DNA from 4 places in the Hominibacterium faecale genome. Region 1 is predicted to be linked to each of the others. Evidence: riboswitches for the same ligand, from Rfam matches in the RefSeq annotation. Region 1 holds a riboswitch; each other region holds the start of a gene.
What was found. Region 1 has a riboswitch for molybdenum cofactor ahead of LG211_RS13320 (ABC transporter substrate-binding protein). Riboswitches for the same ligand answer to the same signal wherever they lie in the genome.

Region 2: it holds a riboswitch for molybdenum cofactor, as region 1 does, so the genes downstream of both, LG211_RS06320 (molybdopterin-dependent oxidoreductase) here and LG211_RS13320 (ABC transporter substrate-binding protein) in region 1, are expected to answer to the same signal.
Region 3: it holds a riboswitch for molybdenum cofactor, as region 1 does, so the genes downstream of both, LG211_RS10255 (fibronectin type III domain-containing protein) here and LG211_RS13320 (ABC transporter substrate-binding protein) in region 1, are expected to answer to the same signal.
Region 4: it holds a riboswitch for molybdenum cofactor, as region 1 does, so the genes downstream of both, LG211_RS15930 (molybdopterin-dependent oxidoreductase) here and LG211_RS13320 (ABC transporter substrate-binding protein) in region 1, are expected to answer to the same signal.

Annotation. Positions count from the first base shown of each region.
Region 1 covers NZ_JAJAGH010000009.1:61,894-64,097, reverse strand. The annotation lists gene LG211_RS13330 (NlpC/P60 family protein) at 1-222, shown strand, start outside; gene LG211_RS13325 (HesA/MoeB/ThiF family protein) at 219-908, shown strand; molybdenum cofactor riboswitch at 1,060-1,189, shown strand; gene LG211_RS13320 (ABC transporter substrate-binding protein) at 1,281-2,162, shown strand.
Region 2 covers NZ_JAJAGH010000005.1:245,445-247,648, reverse strand. The annotation lists gene LG211_RS06320 (molybdopterin-dependent oxidoreductase) at 1-1,177, opposite strand, end outside; molybdenum cofactor riboswitch at 1,257-1,384, opposite strand; gene LG211_RS06315 (radical SAM protein) at 1,707-2,204, shown strand, end outside.
Region 3 covers NZ_JAJAGH010000007.1:129,651-131,854, reverse strand. The annotation lists gene LG211_RS10260 (sulfurtransferase TusA family protein) at 1-93, opposite strand, end outside; molybdenum cofactor riboswitch at 539-659, shown strand; gene LG211_RS10255 (fibronectin type III domain-containing protein) at 837-2,204, shown strand, end outside.
Region 4 covers NZ_JAJAGH010000012.1:46,842-49,045, reverse strand. The annotation lists gene LG211_RS15935 (nitroreductase family protein) at 1-710, shown strand, start outside; molybdenum cofactor riboswitch at 888-1,010, shown strand; gene LG211_RS15930 (molybdopterin-dependent oxidoreductase) at 1,220-2,204, shown strand, end outside.

The DNA of each region.
Region 1 (2,204 bases):
TTCGGCATCAAGCTTCCCCATTCCTCCAGCGCTCAGCGCTCCTGCGGAAGAGGGGTATCCTACAGCGAGGCAAAACCAGGTGATATTATCTGTTATGACGGCCACGTAGCGCTTTATATGGGAGGCGGTCAGATCGTCCACGCCAGCAATCCTACGGACGGGATTAAAATCAGCAAGGCGACTTATAAACCAATTCTAGCCGTAAGAAGGATCATTGAATGATGACTGCTGATAGATACGAGAGAAATATCGGTACAATTTCACTGGCAGAAAACGAGAAACTGCGAAACTCTTGGGTTTTGGTAGCTGGCTGCGGCGGCTTGGGAGGCCATGTAATCGAGGGTCTGGCCAGACTGGGAGTGGGTCAAATTACAGCCGTGGACGGAGACGTTTTTTCAGCCAGCAATTTGAACAGGCAGCTTCTCTCTACAGAAAGGACACTTGGACGCTACAAAGCCCTGGAAGCTCAGGAGAGGATTAAAATGGTCAACTCAGAGGTGCAGATCCATCCTTTGTGTCATTATATTGACGAGAACAATGTGGACGGCATTATAACGGATCGTTATGATGCCGTTGTCGATGCTTTGGATAATATAAAGGCCAGACGTCTTTTGGAACAAGGATGCCGGGAGCAAAAGCTCCCGTTGGTTCACGGTGCCATCGCCGGCTGGCATGGGCAGGCCGCGGTGATCATGCCGGGGGACGACCTCTTTGATAAAATCTACCCTGCTGGTTCTAATAAAGGTGCCGAGCAGGAAACTGGAAACCCAAGCTTCACGCCTGCAATGGTAGCAGCGGTCCAAGTGGCGGAGACCGTAAAGGTGCTCCTTGGAAAACCACAGATTTTGCGCAATCGTCTGCTGACCATCGATCTGCTCAATCAGGAATATGAAGTGATTCGATTCTGATCTGAATGTGGAAGATGTTTGAATCTAAGGGGAATTATGATAGTTTTATGGTAATTTGTCTTGACAGACGGGTTGATTTCATGCGAAAATACCAATGGCTGCTGAGATGACGCAGCGGGCCGGATCATTGCCCAAAATGATCCTTACAACTGAATAGAAAATGTTCCGAGTCAATACAGCCTAACCGTCCGCAGCAAAAGGCGCATGGCACTTGACCGTTCAGGGTCCTAGAGGAAACTCTCCGGCCTCCCAGTGTGGAAAGGAATACGATGTATGTCAAAATACAGAATATAACCTTTCATTTCAATGCAATGAAAGGTTTTTTGTTCTGTTTTTTGGGTAAATTATTTTTGTTACTGAGGAGGAGAAAAAATGAGAAGTAAGAAGAGAGTGTTTGCATGCGTGCTGGCGCTGATGATGGTATTTTCCACAGCAGCTATGCTGAGTGCATGCGGCAGCGGAGACGACAAAGAAGCGGCCAAGGAACCGGCCAATCCCAAGCTGATTTTGGCAACCACCACCAGCACCAAGGACAGCGGACTTTTAGATTCGATTCTGCCTGAATTCGAGAAGGAAAGCGGCTACAAAGTTGACGTTGTATCCGTAGGATCCGGCGAAGCCATGGCAATGGGCGAAAAGGGCGAAGCAGACGTACTGCTCGTACACTCACCTGCTGCTGAAAAGGAATATGTGGAAGGCGGCCATGCGGACAAAGACGGAAGACTGGACGTTATGTACAATGACTTTGTTGTACTGGGACCAAAGGATGATCCGGCGGCTATCGAAAAGAACGCAAAAGAAGACGCAATTAAGGCTTTCACAACCATTAAGGACCAGAAAAAAAAGTTCGTATCCAGGGCAGATGACTCCGGTACCCACAAGAAAGAACTTTCTATTTGGGAAAAGGCAAAGATTGAACCGAAAGGCGACTGGTATATCGAAGCTGCGGCTGGAATGGGCGATGTAATCACCATGACCGATGAAATGGTGGGCTACACCCTTTCCGATCGAGCAACCTGGCTCAACGTGGGCAAAAATACCCAGCTGAAGATCGTCAGCGAAAAAGACCCAAGCGGCGTGCTCAACAACCAGTACGGCGTTATCTGTGTAAATCCTGAAAAGAATGAAAACATCAACGCTGAGGGTGCGAAAGCATTCCAGAACTGGATCGTTTCAGAAGCAACACAGAAGCTGATCGGTGAATACGGAGTGGAAGAATATGGACAGGCTCTGTTCGTTCCCAACGCAAAATAACGGATTTGATAAGCAAAGGACGGGAGACAATCCTGTCCTTTT
Region 2 (2,204 bases), on a different contig from region 1:
TGCAATGAACGGTCAGCAGGCCGTCATCGCCCCAGTAAGCCTGTACTGTATCGCCTTCGATCGGCATATGGGGCTCTCTGGATGAATAGAAGGAACCTTCTACTACATAAGGCGCCTCGTCGATCAGTTCCGGCGTATCGTGTCCTGCGCCCTTAACGTTGGGCTGTTCGGACCATACGTTGGGATGATCGTCATGTATTCTCATGGCATCCGGCATAGCTGCTTCCAGATAAGTCTTGTATTCAGGCAGCTGTTCCCAATCGATGGTAACTTTCTTTGCCGCTTCCTGGGCGTGAGCCTTTGTATCGGCTACAACCAGAGCTACAACATCACCGTAGTTAAAGATCTTGTCTTCAACAAGGATTGGGTGGGACTGGCCGGTAGCCAGAGTTCTCGGTGTGAACGGCATGAATCCAAGTCTGTTGGGGCCTTTGATATCGGCCGCTGTAACAACCTTGTAAACGCCGGGCATTTTTTCTGCTTCTTCTTTATGTATAGCTTTCAGTTTTGCGTGGAAGGCGACTTTCGGCTGTACCAGTACGGCATGCAGCGTGTTCTCCGGCATCTTCAGTTCAATGTCGTCGCCGTAATCAGCAAGTCCGCATACCTTTGCCAGAGCAGCGGGACGAACCAGCGGCTGGCCGTAATATTCTTTGTTCTCCGGAAGTTTTACCATAATGTCTTCCAGAGCGCATTCGCCTCTCATAACCTTTGCAGCGTTCATGACAGCATCTACGATCTGCTTATAGCCTGTGCAGCGGCAGATGTTTCTGTTTTTCTGGAACCAGTCTCTTACCTCTTCTCTAGTCGGATCAGGGTTAGCCTGAAGCAGCGCGTAGGCCGATACAATGAATCCTGGAGTACAGAATCCGCATTGTACGGCTCCGGCATGCATAAATGCTACCTGAATCGGATGGAGATATCTGGGAGCTCCAATTCCTTCAATCGTTACTACTTCGCTGTACTCTTCGACCTTAGCGATCTTTTTCGTACAGGAACGAACTAGTTTGCCGTCCAGCATTACGGTACAAGAACCGCATACGCCGGATCCGCAGCCAACTTTTGTACCTGTGAGCCCTAAACGTCTGACAACATCAGCCAGAGTATCCTTTTCAGGATCACAGATGAACATTCGATCGGCACCATTGATGTTTAACGTCATTTTTCTCAATTTCATAATAATTTGCCTCCAATTAATTTTTCAATTGAACATACTTTAACGTTTCACATCCAATAACAAAGGCCTTTTCGTGCGTTTCGAAATGGTACACGAACCTTTCCAAACGCGGGAGGCTCATATGTTTCCACATAAACCCAACGTTTCCGCCTCCATAGCATTTTTTCAAAAGCCGTAGGAGCTCGGAAATCGGATTGTGTATTGAATTGTTACTACGGTTTTCATTTTATCAGTTCGTTCAGGGGCCTGTCAACCGCGGAAACCCTGATTTCAGTACAATCTTGCGGTCAAGCCCAGTACTAAGTAGCTATTATTTGAATTGTCTTAAATTTGTAAAAAATTTGTTACAATTTGCCGTAAAAACGGCCTCTTTTCGATCCGGCGGCGAACCTCCCCGGCGGCCTTACGGCCCGGTCCTGCAAAACATTTTCGGTCGCCCCTTGCCCATTTTGGGAATTTATAATAGAATGAAAAACAGATACTTTGTCCCCCAACCGGTTTGGGGGAGAGTAGGAACAGGAGAAGAAACATGAAACGATTATCGGAAGTTCAAAGCATATGCCCAGTCTGTGAAAAGCCGATCAAAGCTTTTTATACAGAGCGGGAGGGCAAAGTATTCTTTGAAAAAACATGTGAAGAACATGGCGAATTTCGCGCACTGGTTTCAAACCGCACAGATGATTATCTGGATTGGATCAAAAATCCGGTTGTCAATATTCCGCCCAAAACGGCGATGACCAAGGGCAGCGGGCAGGATGAATGCCCCCTTCACTGCGGCACCTGCGAAAACCATTTGCAGACCGCCTGCTGCGTGCTGATCGATATTACCAAGCGGTGCAATCAGCATTGTCCCTTCTGCTTTGCAAGGGCGGAAATGGATTCGGAGGAACCGGGCGATCCCAGCTTAAAAGAACTGGAAGCAAAATTCGATCTGCTGGTGGAGCTGGGGGAAGAACGGCCTTTCAACATTCAGCTGTCAGGAGGGGAGCCCACTGTCCGCGACGATCTGCCCCAGATCATCCGCATG
Region 3 (2,204 bases), on a different contig from region 1:
AACCTCTTCACCCTGCCCGATGACCGACAGTTCGTTTTGCAGCCGCATGACAGGAATGGGGCAGATTTGGCCTAAACAATCGAGTTTCTTCATATAAACGCCTCCTTTAACAAAGATTCTATATATCATAGAACAAAAATAAGCAAAAGTAAATGCCAAGTAAAACGTATTCGCGAGCTGGTAAATAAAAATAGGCTGATAAGAATTTCCAGATCCAACGGTGTACAGTGGGATCAGCCAGCGGATGTTTTTCCGCACTACGTTACCGGCAACAGTACCTTGCAAAGAGTCGCCCCCTTACGGGCGACATGTGGAAATAGGAATCTTTGATTCCGTCATTTCCACGTTTTTTATAAAAGATTAGAAAATGTTGGTAAGACAACGGAAATTTGTCGTTTGCTGTAGTATAATAGGGATAAAGAAAGCACATCATGTCTCATAATGAAGAAAAAAATCGAAGAAGTAAGAAAAAACTTGCGAAAAGATACGAGCTATAATACAATGTAACTGAATCTAGTAAATTTTGGATTATAAAAGTAAATATTGATGGTTCCGAACGTGAAAACCTAAAGGCTTTGGCCTATGGTTGAGCGTCGATGGGTAATACTGGAAACGGTGCTGCCTCCCGTGTTTTGGAAAGGAATGATGTATCAGAGGTAAATCACTCTTTCCCGTTTTTTAGGAAAGAGTTTTATTTTTTATATGCATTCCTTATTTTTGTGGCAACAAGTTTATCGATTTAAAATGTTAAAGTGAAGTGCGTGATACTTCTTTTGCATTTCGAGATGTGAGGCGTTCTATCAACTTATTCGTATATTGAACGAGGAGGATGAAAAATGAATCTTGCAAAAGGCAAAAAGAGGATCACTGTCAGTGTAGTAACGGCCCTGATGATGGTCATGGTCATGGTGCCGGGAATGGCGTTCGCAAACACAGCAGGGAATACGGCTCTATCCCAGACATCACAGAACCAGGGCATGTTCGTAAACTATATAGATGCTTCCGTTAATTCTAAGGATAGCAGAATTGGACAATATGGTACAACGAATATAAAACAGTATTTTTTCAATGGGGCAGATATAGAAAAAGAGAACGGCGGTATGGCAGATGATAGCCATCCGTATGTGAATTCTTATGGCTATAACTATTCGATTATGACCGACACGTCCGTTAGCGCATACTGGGACAACTATATTCAGGGAACTTTAAATCCGACCCAACCCATTAAGTTTGGATTTTTCCTGGGCGGTTCACAGACTGCCAAGTGCAATGACCAAATTATGGCTAGTAATATTATTCCCAAGATGAGCATTCAGAAGACGGACGGCACGGTTGTCCTGACAGGTACTCAGATTTACAAGGGCTGGAAACATCAGAGGCTGGCCAATGGCGGGGGAACTGGTTCCGGACCGCTCAGAGGGTTCGATGTATTTTTGGAGATTCCTGCTAACGCATTAGCTGCTAATACACAGTATGTACTGGTCCTTGAGTCAGGCATGGGCGTACAGACATTGCTGGATAAAAAGATTGTTTTCCATTTTTCCACAGATGCTTTTGCACAGAGCATTTCCCTGGGAAGTAAAGTAACCTTAAAAGAAGGCCAGACTAAAACATTAAAGGCCGCCATTAAGCCTGAAAATGTAAAAGAAAAAGCAGTAACATGGACTTCGGCAGACAAAGCAGTTGCCGTAGTTGATTCCAATGGTGAAGTCAAAGCGATGAAAGCAGGCAAAACGACAATTACGGCAGTAACAAAGGATGGAACAAATCTGAAGGCTTCCTGTCCAGTGGAAGTAACTCCCGTAATTGCGAAAGTATCATTAAAAGCAGTTTCGTCCAGCTACAATCGTGTAAAGCTGACCTGGTCAAAAGCCGCAAAGGCCGATGGTTATACCGTCTATCGATATAACGCAAAATCGAAGAAATACAAGCCTGTAAAACATACAACTGCCCGCAGCTATGTCGGAAAAAATCTGAAAACAGGAAAGACGTACGCATATAAAGTGAGGGCTTATCGGCTTGTCAATGGACAAAAAGTTTATGGCAGCTACTCTGCAAAGAAATCAATAAGGCCGGTGCCTTCCAAACCGGCCTTGAAAGTAAAGGCAGGGAAAAGAAAAGCTGCGGCAAAGTGGAGTAAAGTTTCAGGTGCGGATAAATATGTATTGTATAGAAGCACAAGCAAAAATGGCAAATATATAAAA
Region 4 (2,204 bases), on a different contig from region 1:
AAAAGGATGGAAGGCCCCAGCTGAGAGAGGGAAAGGCTTGTCTCAAATGTATGCACTGCGCGGCTGCATGTCCCCAAAACGCCATTTGCTGGGATGACAAACCGGCTGTACTTGACCGAACTTTGCCCGCACTTTCCCAGGGCTTTGCCGAAGACTTGGATAACCACATCCTGACCAGAAGATCCTATCGCCATTTCAAGCAGACGCCGCCCGACCGGGAGCTGGTGCGCCACGCATTGGAAATGGCAGCCTGGGCGCCCAGCGCCAAAAACCAGCATCCGGCCAAGTGGATGGTCATCGATTCCAAAGAGGTGATTGAAAAAATGATGGGGTACATATTGGACTATGTGAAAGAAACGGGAACATCTCCGGAAATCGCCAGCGAATATGAAGAGGGCAACAATGTGGTTATGGGAACAGCGCCCATACTGATTCTGTGCTATGGAAGAAATAACGCCATTAATTCGCCGGCCGATACGGCCATCGCCATGACCACTGCCGAACTGGTCCTTCAAGCTAGAGGCATCGGAACCTGCTGGGCCGGCTATTTGACAAGAATGTGCAACGCGATCCCCCAGATCCGGGAACTTCTGCCGCCGCTGCCGGACAACAACAGCTTTTACGGCGCTTTTATGGCTGGCTATCCCCAGCAGGAAGAATACTTCCATATCCCGGAACGGTTAAAACGGGAAGACATAAAATGGGTATAAAGTAGTAGAAAAAACTTTCTCAAAACAAATATCCAATTTACAATAAATGAGATTAATTCTCAAGGATTTTAAAATTAGCAACTTGATTTGCAGTAAAATCGCAAAATAGTACAAAAATAATGGTTTCTCCTGTTGACATACAGGAGAACAAACTGATAAAATGTTGTCAATGTAACAGATAAGATAGAGATCCGAGTCCCGAATTCCTTCGCTGCGGAACGCATGGAATCGGGACCAATGGGTTCACTGCGGAAACGCGTGGGCCTCCCGTGTTTGGAAAGGATGGATGATCTGGCAGCCAGGCCGAAACCGTCAGCTTTGCGGCAGTCGTTTATATGCAGCAGCCGAGCTGATTGGAATGTAGGGTTTCTTTAGCTGCGCAGTACATATGTTTTGAGGAGCAGATCGCAACCTAGACCTTTCCGCACAAATGAGCGGAGGGTCTTTATTTTTTCAGATTGTTACCAAGTTAAAACAAGTTTTATTGGAAAAATCGGAGGCAAGCTATTATGAATTTGAAGAAAATGACCCTGAACATCAACGGCGCGGACCGTATGTTCATCTGCGATCCCGAAAAGGACACGCTGGCATCCGTACTGCGTCGTCTGGGCCTGACTGGAACGAAAGTAGGCTGCGGTACCGGCGTATGCGGAGCATGCTCTGTTATTCTGGACGGAAAAGTAATCCGTTCCTGTACCAGAAAGATCAAGAATGTTAAAGAATACAGTTCCGTTATGACGATCGAAGGAATCGGAACAGTACTGAACCCGCATCCGCTCCAGTATGCATGGGTACATCTCGGAGCCGTACAGTGCGGATTCTGCGTACCTGGATTTATTGTATCTGCTTATCAGCTGCTACTGGACAATCCAAACCCGACAAGAGAAGATGTTCGTGATTGGTTCCAGAAACATAGAAATGTCTGCAGATGCACTGGTTACAAGCAGATTGTGGACGCTGTTATGGAAGCGGCTGCGATTATGCGCGGAGAAAAGACATTTGACGATATTACTTATGACTGGTCAAAGGATGTAGGCGATTTCTACGGCAAACCGCTCATCAGACCCAATGCCATGCCTAAGGCCTGCGGTGTATGCGACTACGGTGATGATGTAGAACTGCACATGCCGGAAGAAACACTCAAGGTTGAACTGGTTCAGCCAAGAAAGTACAGCCACGCGAAGATTATCAACATCGATTGCAGCGAAGCGGAAAAAATGCCTGGCGTAGTAAAGATTGTTACTGCTGAAGATGTAAAAGGTGCAAACAGACTGATGACCTATGCTTTCTCAGAAAGAACGGTTGAAATGCAGCAGGCGCATCACGTTTTGGCTGAAGATGAAATCCTTTATTATGGTGATGTTGTTGCGCTGGTATGCGCAGACACAAGAGCGCATGCAAAAGCCGCGGCAGACGCAGTAAAGGTTGAACTTGAGCCGCTGCCTGAATATATGAATTATCTGGAAGCTGTTACTCCGGACGCTGAGAAAATCC